3 regions of the Streptomyces sp. NPDC017225 genome follow, and region 2 is predicted to be linked to each of the others. Evidence: predicted binding sites of a transcription regulator. Region 2 holds the regulator's gene; each other region holds the start of a gene.
The links. The regulator HrcA, encoded in region 2, represses chaperone genes, less so after heat shock. The targets are predictions, from matches to a motif close to TTNGCACTCNGNNNNNCNGAGTGCNAA.
Positions count from the first base shown of each region.

Region 1: groES (co-chaperone GroES) is a predicted target of HrcA. The motif match lies at 2,516-2,542, and genes of this name have one in related genera.
Region 3: groL (chaperonin GroEL) is a predicted target of HrcA. The motif match lies at 2,175-2,201, and genes of this name have one in related genera.

Region 1 covers NZ_JBIRNE010000005.1:317,644-321,714, forward strand. Annotated here, with positions in the region: gene ACH4NX_RS14975 (methyltransferase domain-containing protein) at 1-576, opposite strand, end outside; gene ACH4NX_RS14980 (polysaccharide deacetylase family protein) at 667-1,608, shown strand; gene ACH4NX_RS14985 (polysaccharide deacetylase family protein) at 1,698-2,459, shown strand; gene groES (co-chaperone GroES) at 2,689-2,997, shown strand; gene groL (chaperonin GroEL) at 3,161-4,071, shown strand, end outside.
Region 2 covers NZ_JBIRNE010000003.1:698,018-702,088, reverse strand. Annotated here, with positions in the region: gene ACH4NX_RS10415 (DUF3097 domain-containing protein) at 1-675, opposite strand, end outside; gene ACH4NX_RS10410 (MBL fold metallo-hydrolase) at 743-1,486, opposite strand; gene hrcA (heat-inducible transcriptional repressor HrcA) at 1,673-2,689, shown strand; gene dnaJ (molecular chaperone DnaJ) at 2,690-3,826, shown strand; gene ACH4NX_RS10395 (nitronate monooxygenase) at 3,972-4,071, shown strand, end outside.
Region 3 covers NZ_JBIRNE010000006.1:36,759-40,829, reverse strand. Annotated here, with positions in the region: gene ACH4NX_RS15745 (NADH:flavin oxidoreductase) at 1-162, opposite strand, end outside; gene groL (chaperonin GroEL) at 388-2,013, opposite strand; gene ACH4NX_RS15735 (cold-shock protein) at 2,370-2,573, opposite strand; gene ACH4NX_RS15730 (MoaD/ThiS family protein) at 2,990-3,265, opposite strand; gene thrC (threonine synthase) at 3,262-4,071, opposite strand, start outside.

The sequences.
Region 1 (4,071 bases), on a different contig from region 2:
CCAGGACAGCGGCGGCGAGTAGGCCTCGGGGTCGAAGATCCGGCCACGCCCGCCCCGCCGCGCGGGGTCGACGAACACGGCGTCGTACCCACCGGTGTCCACCTCCGTGACGTCTGCCTCGCGCACCTCCATCAGCTCCCCGAGCCCCAGCGCGTCGGCGTTGGCGCGGGCTGCCGTCGCCGTCGCCGGGTCCCGGTCCACGGCCAGCACCCGGATCCCGGCCCGGGCCAGCGCGATCGCGTCGCCGCCGATCCCGCAGCACAGGTCGGCGACGGAGGTCACGCCCAGGGCGGCCAGCCGTTCGGCCCGGTACGCGGCCACGCTCGCCCGCGTCGACTGCTCGACGCCGTTGGGCGTGAAGAACATCCGCCCGGCGTCCCGCGCACCGAACTTGGCCACCGCGCGCTGCCGCAGCCGTGCCTGCCCCAGCGCCGCCGACACCAGCTCGGCGGGATGCGTGCGCCGCAACCGGGTCGCGACCGCGAGTTCCCGCGCCGGGTCGGTGTCGCGCACCTCGTCGAGGAGGGCGCGGCCTTCGGGGGTGAGCAGGGCGAGGAGGGCGTCGAGGTCGTTCACCGGGACATTGTGGGCCAGTCGGTGGATCGTGTGCCTCCGGCGCGGTGTCGGGCGCGGCCCGACGGCCGGGGACTGCGAGGATCCGGCACCATGCGAGCAGTCGTACAAAATGACAAGAGTCGGGCGTCCAGGGTGTTCCGGGCGTCTTCTCCAGGGCTCCGGACGCGCGGCGGTGTCGCCGTGCTCGCCGTCGCCGCCCTCGCCTCCGGCTGTGCGCAGGACGCCTCCGGGGAGCGGGGCGCCGCCGGCTCGCAGCCGCTGCAGGCACCCCCGGCCCGCGCGCTCGACGCCTACGCGTCCGAACTGCGCGCGGCCCACACCGCCCGGGTCGCCGCCGCCAGGCGCTGGAACCTGAAGAAGGTCCCGCTGACGGCCCCGCCGCCCCCCGCGAAGAAGCCGGAGATCAAGGCGCGCGAGGGCTTCGAGGTGGACGGGCAGGAGGACCTCCCGCCGGTCTTCACCTCGGTCCCCACCAAGGAGAAGATCGTCTTCCTCACCATCGACGACGGCGCCGAGAAGGACCCGGCGTTCCTGCGGATGATGAGCGAGCTGAGGATCCCGTACACCGCCTTCCTCAGCGACTACCTGGTGAAGGAGGACTACGGCTACTTCAGGAAGATGCGGGACCGCGGCGTCACCCTGGCCAACCACACCCTGAACCACCCCTATCTGCCCGGCCTGTCCTACGCCGAGCAGAAGCGCGAGATCTGCGGCATGCAGGACGTCATCGAGAAGCGCTACGGCGAGCGCCCGACCCTCTTCCGTCCGCCCTACGGCAACTACAACCGCGACACCCTGCGGGCGGCCAGGTCCTGCGGCATCGAGTACGCCCCGATCTGGAACGAGGAGGTCTTCGCCGACCACTGGGACTACCGCGAGTGGGACCGCGAGATCCACCCCGGCGACATCGTCCTCACCCACTTCCGGGGCGAGGACGACTGGGGCGGCACCATGCGCGACATGGTCCGCGAGTTCCTCGACAAGGTCACCGCGGAGGGGTACGCGGTGGCCCGGCTGGAGGACTACCTGTGAGGTGCGGGCGGCTCCGGCCGACCGGGGCCGCCCCGACGGCCACGTCCGCCCGGCCCGCCCTCACGTCCGCCCGGCATGCCACGGCCGTCATGGCCGTCATGGCCGTGCTGACCGCCGTACTGCTGTCCGGCTGCGCTCGTTCCGTCGCCCCCGCCGAACGCCCGCCGGTGGCGCAACAGGCCCGGGCGGGCGGGAAGGGCGACGGGCAAGGCCACGGACAAGGCCACGGGCAGGACAACAGCCGGACCGGCGGGCGGGTGCGGGGCCTGCCGCCCGTCGTGGACCACGTCCGCACCGCCGACCCGGTCGTCTTCCTCACCTTCGACGACAGCGCCCAGCGCGACCCGCGCTTCGCCGGCCTGATCCGTGAGCGGCGGCTCCCGGTCACCCTGTTCCTCACCGACACCGTCGCCGGACCGGCGTACGGCCACCTCGCCCGGCTGCGCTCGGTCGGTGCGAGCCTGCAGAACCACACCCTCGAGCACCGCTCCCTGCGCGGCCTGCCCCACGCCGGCCAGCGCGCCGAGATCTGCGGCCAGCAGACCAAGCTCAAGTCCCGCTTCGGCGTCCGCCCCCGCCTCTTCCGCCCGCCCTACGGCAGGTACGACACCACGACCCTGCGCGCCGCCGCCGACTGCGGCATCACGGCGGTCGTCCTGTTTCGGGCGGCCCTGGACCCCGCGGGGGGCCTCACCTACACCCGCGGCGAGCACAGCCTCCGCCCCGGCGACATCGTGTCCGTCGTCCCGGACCACCCGACGGGCGTGGGTCTGAGCGCCCGCACCGAGCGCCTGCTGGACGAGATCGAGGAGCAGGGGCTGCGGGTGGGCCGCCTGGAGGACTACTTGTAGGGGGTGTCCGAGGACGCGGCCGTCCAGGCCGATTTACCCCCGACGCGCCGTCGGCATTGGCACTCCGCTTGACCGAGTGCTAATCGCGGTCATAGTCTCGGCTCTGGCACTCCCCACCGGAGAGTGCCAACTACGCGACGGGCAGGTCCGGCACCCGCGACGACGGATCCACCTGGTCGCCACCTCAGACAGTTAACCCCGTGAGATCTCCGAAGGGGGAGGTCGGATCGTGACGACCACCAGCTCCAAGGTTGCCATCAAGCCGCTCGAGGACCGCATTGTGGTCCAGCCGCTCGACGCCGAGCAGACCACGGCTTCGGGCCTGGTCATTCCGGACACCGCCAAGGAGAAGCCCCAGGAGGGCGTCGTCCTGGCCGTGGGCCCGGGCCGCTTCGAGGACGGCAACCGTCTTCCGCTCGACGTCACCGTCGGCGACGTCGTGCTCTACAGCAAGTACGGCGGCACCGAGGTGAAGTACAACGGCGAGGAGTACCTCGTCCTCTCGGCCCGCGACGTGCTCGCGATCGTCGAGAAGTAAGTCGAGCAGTAAGCGCCGGGAACCGGGTCGATCAGTAGTCGGCCCGCCTCGACGCACATAGCTCAGCCGCTGCGCCCCTGGCACCCGCGACCTAAACAAGCCGGGCGCGAGGGGCGCAGTCAGTTTTCACTTAGATCAGATTTCCGAGAGGGCTCACGCTCCCATGGCGAAGATCCTGAAGTTCGACGAGGACGCCCGTCGCGCCCTCGAGCGCGGCGTCAACAAGCTCGCCGACACGGTGAAGGTGACGATCGGCCCCAAGGGCCGCAACGTCGTCATCGACAAGAAGTTCGGCGCCCCGACCATCACCAACGACGGTGTCACGATCGCCCGCGAGGTCGAGATCGAGGACCCGTACGAGAACCTCGGTGCCCAGCTGGTGAAGGAGGTGGCGACCAAGACCAACGACATCGCGGGTGACGGCACCACCACCGCCACCGTCCTGGCCCAGGCGCTGGTCCGCGAGGGCCTGCGGAACGTCGCCGCCGGTGCCTCCCCGGCGCTGCTGAAGAAGGGCATCGACGCGGCCGTCGCCGCCGTGTCCGAGGACCTCCTCGCCACCGCGCGCCCGATCGAGGAGAAGTCCGACATCGCCGCCGTGGCCGCGCTGTCCGCCCAGGACCAGCAGGTCGGCGAGCTCATCGCCGAGGCGATGGACAAGGTCGGCAAGGACGGTGTCATCACCGTCGAGGAGTCCAACACCTTCGGTCTGGAGCTGGACTTCACCGAGGGCATGGCCTTCGACAAGGGCTACCTGTCGCCGTACTTCGTGACGGACCAGGAGCGCATGGAGGCGGTCCTCGAGGACCCGTACATCCTCATCAACCAGGGCAAGATCTCCTCCATCGCGGACATGCTGCCGCTGCTGGAGAAGGTCATCCAGGCCAACGCCTCGAAGCCGCTGCTGATCATCGCCGAGGACCTCGAGGGCGAGGCGCTCTCCACCCTCGTCGTGAACAAGATCCGCGGCACGTTCAACGCGGTGGCCGTCAAGGCCCCCGGCTTCGGCGACCGCCGCAAGGCGATGCTCCAGGACATGGCCGTCCTCACCGGCGCCACGGTCATCTCCGAGGA
Region 2 (4,071 bases):
CAGCGCCCGGCACACCCCCGTCTTCCAGTCCTGCCCGCGCGGCACCCGCGGCCAGCCGGGAATCCCCAGGGACGACGGCTTCACCGCCTCCCAGATGTCGATGTACGGGTGCCCCACGACCAGCGCGTGCTCGCTCGTCACCGCCTCCGCGATCCGCCACTCCTTCGAACCCGGCACCAGGTGGTCCACCAGGACCCCGAGCCGCGCGTCCGGACCGGGGGCGAACTCGGCGACGATCGACGGGAGATCGTCCACGCCGCCCAGGTACTCCACGACGACACCCTCGATGCGCAGGTCGTCGCCCCACACCTTCTCGACCAGCTCGGCGTCGTGCCGCCCCTCGACGTAGATGCGCCCGGCGCGCGCGACCCGCGCGCGTGCGCCGGGGACGGCGACCGAACCGGACGCCGTACGGGAGGGGCGCGCCGGACCGGAGGAGGGGCGGACCAGCGTCACCACCCGCCCCTCCAGCAGGAAGCCGCGCGGCTCCATCGGGAACACCCGGTGCTTGCCGAAGCGGTCCTCCAGGGTCACCGTGCCCGCCTCGCAGCCGATCACCGCGCCGCAGAAACCGGTGCCGGGCTCCTCGACCACCAGGCCGGGATCGGCCGGGACCTCCGGAACCGGCTGCGGTTTCTTCCACGGAGGGGTCAGGTCGGCGGAGTACTGGCGCATTCTGATGACGGTACGAGAAGCGGGCGCGTCGTGATCGGTCCGACACGCTGAACCGGGTCCGTCGTGATCAGCGCGACACGCCGAACCGGGCAGCCAGCGCGTCCCGTTGAGCCCGCACGAAGCCCGCGTCCACCACCGCTCCGTGACCGGGAACGTACAGAGCGTCCTCGCCGCCCAGGTCCAGCAGCCGGTCCAGCGCGGCCGGCCAGCGTGCCGGTACGGCGTCCGGGCCCGCCTGCGGCTCCCCCGACTCCTCGACCAGGTCACCGCAGAAGACGACCGCCGGGTCGCCCGGCACCAGCACCGCGAGATCGTGGGCGGTGTGCCCCGGGCCCACGTCGGCGAGCAGGACCCGCCGGCCGCCGCCCAGGTCGAGCGTGCGCTCGCCGCGGACCTCGTGGCCGACGCGGACGAGAGCGTCGGCCGCCTCCCGCGCCGCCCGCGCGTCCAGCCCCTCCGCCACCGCGTCCGAACGGAGCGCCTCCCGCCCCTGTCCGCCCCGCGCGAACACCGCGTCCGTCCCCACCGCGCCGTAGACCTCCGTGCCCCGGGGACCCGCGAACGCCGCCGCGCCGAAAACGTGGTCGAAGTGCGGGTGCGTCAGCGCGAGATGTGTCACATGGTGACCGGCGAGTTCCCGCGCCCCCGCGCGCAACCGGGCGCCCTCACCGAGACTCGACCCCGCGTCGACCATCAGCGCCGCGTCCGCGCCGACGACCAGCCCCGCCGTGCAGTCCCACACCGGCAGCCGGCGCCGCCCCACCCCCGCCGCCAGCCGCTCCCACCCCAGGTCCTCCCAAGTCACCGTCACGGCGACGACGCTAGCGCTGTGCCGCCTCCGCGCACGGAGGGCGTGCCCCGGCCTTGCCGGGGGCGTACCCCACGGCCGTACACTGGGCCGGGGAAGTCTGGCACTCGCGCACCGTGAGTGCCAGGGAAGACAGTGGGGCCCCCGGCAGGACGCCGGCGGACGACGAGATCTTGGAGGTGTGCGCGAGTGCTCAGTGAACGCAGGCTCGAGGTGCTGCGCGCCATCGTCCAGGACTACGTCGGCACCGAGGAGCCGGTCGGCTCCAAGGCCCTCACCGAGCGGCACAACCTCGGCGTCTCACCGGCCACCGTGCGCAACGACATGGCGGCCCTGGAGGACGAGGGGTTCATCGCCCAGCCGCACACCAGCGCCGGGCGCATCCCGACCGACAAGGGCTACCGGCTCTTCGTCGACAAGCTGGCCGGCGTCAAGCCGATGACCGGGCCCGAGCGGCGTGCCATCCAGAACTTCCTGGAGGGCGCCGTCGACCTCGACGACGTGGTGGCCCGCACGGTGCGGCTGCTCGCGCAGCTGACCCGGCAGGTCGCCGTCGTGCAGTACCCGTCGCTGACCCGCTCGACCGTGCGGCACGTGGAGTTGCTCTCCCTGGCGCCCGCGCGGCTGATGCTGGTGCTGATCACCGACACCGGCCGGGTCGAGCAGCGGATGGTCGACTGCCCGGCGCCGTTCGGCGAGGCGTCCCTGGCGGACCTGCGCGCGCGGCTCAACAGCCGGGTCGCCGGGCGCCGCTTCTCGGACGTGCCGAGCCTGGTGGAGGACCTGGCGGAGGCCTTCGAGGCCGAGGACCGGGGTACGGTCTCCACCGTGCTCTCCACTCTCCTGGAGACGCTGGTCGAGGAGAACGAGGAGCGGCTGATGATCGGCGGCACCGCCAATCTGACCCGCTTCGGGCACGACTTCCCCTTGGTGATCCGACCCGTCCTCGAGGCGCTGGAGGAGCAGGTCGTGCTCCTCAAGCTGCTCGGCGAGGCGAAGGATCCGGGCGTGACCGTCCGTATCGGTCATGAGAACGCCCACGAAGGACTCAACTCAACGTCCGTCGTGTCGGTGGGCTACGGTTCGGGCGGCGAGGCGGTTGCCAAGCTCGGCGTGGTCGGACCGACCCGCATGGATTACCCGGGAACGATGGGAGCGGTACGCGCAGTGGCACGGTACGTCGGACAGATCCTGGCGGAGTCGTAGGTGGCCACGGACTACTACGCCGTACTCGGCGTACGCCGCGACGCGTCCCAGGACGAGATCAAGAAGGCGTTCCGGAGGCTCGCCCGCGAGCTGCATCCGGACGTCAACCCCGATCCGAAGACCCAGGAGCGGTTCAAGGAGATCAACGCCGCCTACGAGGTGTTGTCGGACCCGCAGAAGAAGCAGGTCTACGACCTCGGCGGCGACCCCCTCTCGCAGGCCGGCGGCGGTGGCGCGGGTGGCTTCGGCGCGGGTGGCTTCGGGAACTTCTCGGACATCATGGACGCGTTCTTCGGTACGGCGTCGCAGCGCGGGCCGCGCTCGCGCACCCGCCGCGGCCAGGACGCGATGATCCGCATCGAGGTCGAGCTGGACGAGGCGGCCTTCGGTACGACCAAGGACATCCAGGTCGACACCGCGGTCGTCTGCAACACCTGCAACGGCGAGGGCGCCGCCCCGGGCACCAGTGCCCAGACGTGCGACATGTGCCGTGGTCGCGGTGAGGTGTCGCAGGTCACGCGGTCCTTCCTGGGCCAGGTCATGACCTCGCGCCCCTGCCCGCAGTGCCAGGGTTTCGGCACCGTGGTCCCGACCCCGTGCCCCGAGTGCGCGGGCGACGGCCGGGTCCGCTCCCGGCGCACCCTGACCGTGAAGATCCCGGCCGGCGTCGACAACGGCACCCGGATCCAGCTCGCGGGCGAGGGCGAGGTCGGCCCCGGCGGCGGCCCCGCCGGTGACCTGTACGTCGAGATCCACGAACTGCCCCACTCGACCTTCCAGCGCCGGGGCGACGACCTGCACTGCACGGTCACCATCCCGATGACGGCGGCGGCCCTGGGCACGAAGGTGCCGCTGGAGACGCTCGACGGCGTGGAGGAGATCGACATCCGCCCGGGCACCCAGTCCGGCCAGTCGGTCCCGCTGCACGGGCGCGGCGTCACCCACCTGCGCGGCGGCGGCCGGGGCGACCTCATCGTCCACGTCGAGGTCCTGACCCCGAGCAAGCTCGACCCCGAGCAGGAACGCCTGCTCCGCGAGCTGGCCAAGCTGCGTGGCGAGGAGCGTCCGCAGGGACAGTTCCAGCCCGGGCAGCAAGGGCTGTTCTCGCGGTTGAAGGACGCGTTCAACGGGCGCTGACACCCGGTGCCCACAAGCCCCTGGCGAGGCCCGCGCCAGGGGCTTTCCCATGGGTACGGGACGGTCGCGCGACGGGGATGCTCCTGGCGTATGCCGACGGAAGCCCGGATTCGGACCCGTCCACAGGACGTGACACCATGCGGTCATGTCCTCCGCACTGACCGATCTTTTCCCCTATCCGATCGTGCAGGCGCCCATGGCGGGCGGCGTCTCCGTGCCGCGGCTCGCCGCCGCGGTCTGCGAGG
Region 3 (4,071 bases), on a different contig from region 2:
GTAGTACGAGACCACGTCCTCGCCGGGGATGCCGCCGGGCGAGAACATCCGGGTCATCGGGGCCATCGCGATACGGTTCGGCACGGTCAGGCCGTTGATGGTGGCCGGGCGGGCGAGGACCTGGGCGGCGCGCGAGGCGGCGTCGGAGGCGGTGACGGTCACGTGGGGGCTCCTCTGGAGGTACCGTTCGGTATGTGCGCATGCATTCAACGCACTCCGGCGACAACCGGCACGCCCCGCCGCGCCATTCCGTCCGTCCGTGCCGGCCCGCTGTGATCCGTGGCACACCGCCCGGCCGGCCCCGAAAACGCCCGAGGGCGGCACCCCCTGCCGGAACAGGGGGTGCCGCCCTCGGTACGTGAAGGACGGTTGATCGACCTGGGTCGATCAGAAGTCCATGTCACCGCCCGGCATGCCGCCCGGGGCGCCGCCCGCGGCGGCCTTCTCCGGCTTGTCGGCGATGACGGCCTCGGTGGTGAGGAACAGCGCGGCGATGGAGGCGGCGTTCTGCAGAGCAGAGCGGGTCACCTTCGCCGGGTCGATGATGCCCTCGGCGATCATGTCGACGTACTCACCGGTCGCGGCGTTCAGGCCGTGGCCGACGGTCAGGTTGCGGACCTTCTCCACGACGACGCCGCCCTCGAGACCACCGTTGACGGCGATCTGCTTCAGCGGGGCCTCCAGGGCGAGCTTCACGGCGTTGGCGCCGGTCGCCTCGTCACCCGACAGCTCCAGCTTCTCGAAGACCTGGGAGGCCTGGAGCAGGGCCACGCCACCACCGGCGACGATACCCTCCTCGACGGCCGCCTTCGCGTTGCGAACGGCGTCCTCGATGCGGTGCTTGCGCTCCTTGAGCTCGACCTCGGTGGCGGCACCGGCCTTGATGACGGCCACGCCGCCGGCCAGCTTCGCCAGGCGCTCCTGGAGCTTCTCGCGGTCGTAGTCCGAGTCGCTGTTCTCGATCTCGGCGCGGATCTGGTTGACCCGGCCCTGGACCTGGTCGGCGGAGCCGGCGCCGTCCACGATCGTGGTCTCGTCCTTGGTGATGACGACCTTGCGGGCGCTGCCCAGGAGGTCCAGGGAGGCGTTCTCCAGCTTGAGGCCGACCTCCTCGGAGATGACCTCGCCGCCCGTGAGGATGGCGATGTCGCCGAGCATGGCCTTGCGGCGGTCGCCGAAGCCCGGGGCCTTGACGGCGACGGACTTGAAGGTGCCGCGGATCTTGTTGACGACCAGGGTCGACAGGGCCTCGCCCTCGACGTCCTCGGCGATGATCAGCAGCGGCTTGCCCGACTGCATGACCTTCTCCAGGAGCGGCAGCAGGTCCTTGACGTTGCCGATCTTGGAGTTGGCGATCAGGATGTACGGGTCGTCGAGCGACGCCTCCATACGCTCCATGTCGGTGGCGAAGTACGCCGAGATGTAGCCCTTGTCGAAGCGCATACCCTCGGTGAGCTCCAGCTCCAGACCGAAGGTCTGGGACTCCTCGACGGTGATGACGCCTTCCTTGCCGACCTTGTCCATCGCCTCGGCGATGAGCTCGCCGATCTGGGTGTCGGCGGCGGAGATGGAGGCCGTGGAGGCGATCTGCTCCTTGGTCTCGACGTCCTTCGCCTGCTCGAGCAGGGCGGCGGAGACGGCCTCGACGGCCTTCTCGATGCCGCGCTTGAGGGCCATGGGGTTGGCGCCGGCCGCGACGTTGCGCAGGCCTTCCTTGACCAGGGCCTGAGCGAGAACGGTCGCGGTGGTCGTACCGTCACCGGCGACGTCGTCCGTCTTCTTGGCGACTTCCTTGACCAGCTCGGCGCCGATCTTCTCGTACGGGTCCTCGAGCTCGATCTCCTTGGCGATGGAGACACCATCGTTGGTGATCGTGGGGGCGCCCCACTTCTTCTCGAGGACGACGTTGCGGCCCTTGGGGCCGAGCGTCACCTTGACGGCGTCCGCGAGCTGGTTCATGCCGCGCTCGAGGCCGCGCCGTGCCTCCTCGTCGAACGCGATGATCTTGGCCATGTGAAGTGGTCCCTCCAGGACTGGGGGTGATTCCTTCGGACCGCGCCCGCGCCCGCGACGGACGGCTCGCCTGCCGTGTGGTTCCTTCCCCACCCGGCCTGCGGGCCTCACCGACCCGGTCCTTCGTTGTCACTCTCACCTTCAGAGTGCTAACGCAATGATTAGCACTCGCCCCTGCCGAGTGCAAGCGCCTCTCGGGGATCGACACCGGCGCTCAGCCACCCGCGAACACCGCCCGGGGGCGGTCCCGGCATGGTCCGGAGCGCGTCCCGGGCGCGTCCGGGCAGGCCGAAGGGCCCGTACCCCGGGAGGTACGGGCCCTTCGGCTGAAGACCGCGCTGCGGTGGCCGCGCGTCTCAGGCGCTGAGGCGAACCATGTCGGCCTGCGGGCCCTTCTGACCCTGCGAGATCTCGAACTCGACCCGCTGGCCTTCTTCGAGGGTGCGGTAGCCGTCCATCTGAATCGCGCTGTAGTGGACGAAAACATCCGCACCACCGTCGACCGCGATGAAGCCGTACCCCTTCTCCGCGTTGAACCACTTGACGGTGCCCTGAGCCATGCCTAACTCCCCTATTACTGGCCCTTGCACAGATCCGCACTTCGCGGACCCGGGTCAGACCTCGCCCCCCACGACTGGGGGCGTGCGCCGGAACGCGTCGACCGCGGCCGAATGTATCTGTCCAACTGCCCTCTGCAACAGGTCAGTCGGACGAGAAATCTGGACGCACCCGGTCCGGAATATGGCAAGAATTCGCCTGAATTCGGGTCAAGTCGGGGTCCACGAAGGGAACAAAAGCCGCGAAATACGCCCGCATTTTGGCTATTTCTTGTCGGGCCGGCGGCAGGGAGGCGGAGTTCCCGATCTCGCGATCGGGAGCGCGTTCCCCAACTCTACCGTGCTCAATCACATGGAATTGCCCCCTCCGTTTCTCTTACGGAGAGGGCAATTCGTACTACGACGTGTATCGACGCGTATCAGCCGCCGGCGACCGCGGGGATGATGGAGACGCCCGCGCCGTTGGGGGTCGCGGTCTGAAGGCCCTGCTCGAAGCGGACGTCGTCGTCGTTGACGTAGACGTTGACGAAGCGGCGGAGCTTGCCCTGGTCGTCCAGCACGCGGGCGGCGATGCCGGTGTGGTTCTTGTCCAGGTCGGCGATGACCTCACCGAGGTTCGCGCCGTCGGCGGCGACCTCGGCCTTGCCGCCGGTGTAGGTGCGCAGGATGGTCGGGATGCGAACGGTCACGCTCATGCGAGGCCAGCCTCTCGGAAGGAGTCCAGGTTCGGGCGGATGGTGGCGGTGAGGCCGGTACCGGCCACCGCGTCGAGGGTCTTCAGGCCGTCGCCGGTGTTGAGGACGACGGTGGTGAGGGACGGATCCAGGACGCCGTTCTCGATCAGCTTCCTCGTGACGCCGACCGTCACGCCGCCCGCGGTCTCCGCGAAGATCCCCTCGGTGCGCGCGAGCAGCTTGATCGCGTCGACGACCTGCTCGTCACTCACGTCCTCCACGGCGCCGCCGGTGCGGCGCGCGATGTCGAGGACGTACGGGCCGTCGGCCGGGTTGCCGATCGCCAGGGACTTGGCGATGGTGTCCGGCTTCTGCGGGCGTACGACGTCGTGGCCGGCCTTGTACGCGGTGGACACCGGCGAGCAGCCCTCGGCCTGGGCGCCGAAGATCTTGTACGGCCTGTCCTCGACCAGACCGAGCCTGATCAGCTCCTGCAGACCCTTGTCGATCTTCGTGAGCTGCGAGCCGGAGGCGATCGGGACGACGATCTGGTCGGGCAGCCGCCAGCCGAGCTGCTCGCAGATCTCGTACGCCAGGGTCTTGGAGCCCTCCGCGTAGTACGGTCGCAGGTTGACGTTGACGAAGCCCCAGCCCTCGCCGGCCGGGTCGCCGATCAGCTCGGAGCAGAAGCGGTTCACGTCGTCGTAGTTGCCCTGGATGCCGACGAGCTCACCGCCGTAGACGGCGGCCATGACGACCTTGCCCTGCTCCAGGTCGTGCGGGATGAACACGCAGGAGCGGAAGCCGGCGCGGGCGGCGGCGGCGCC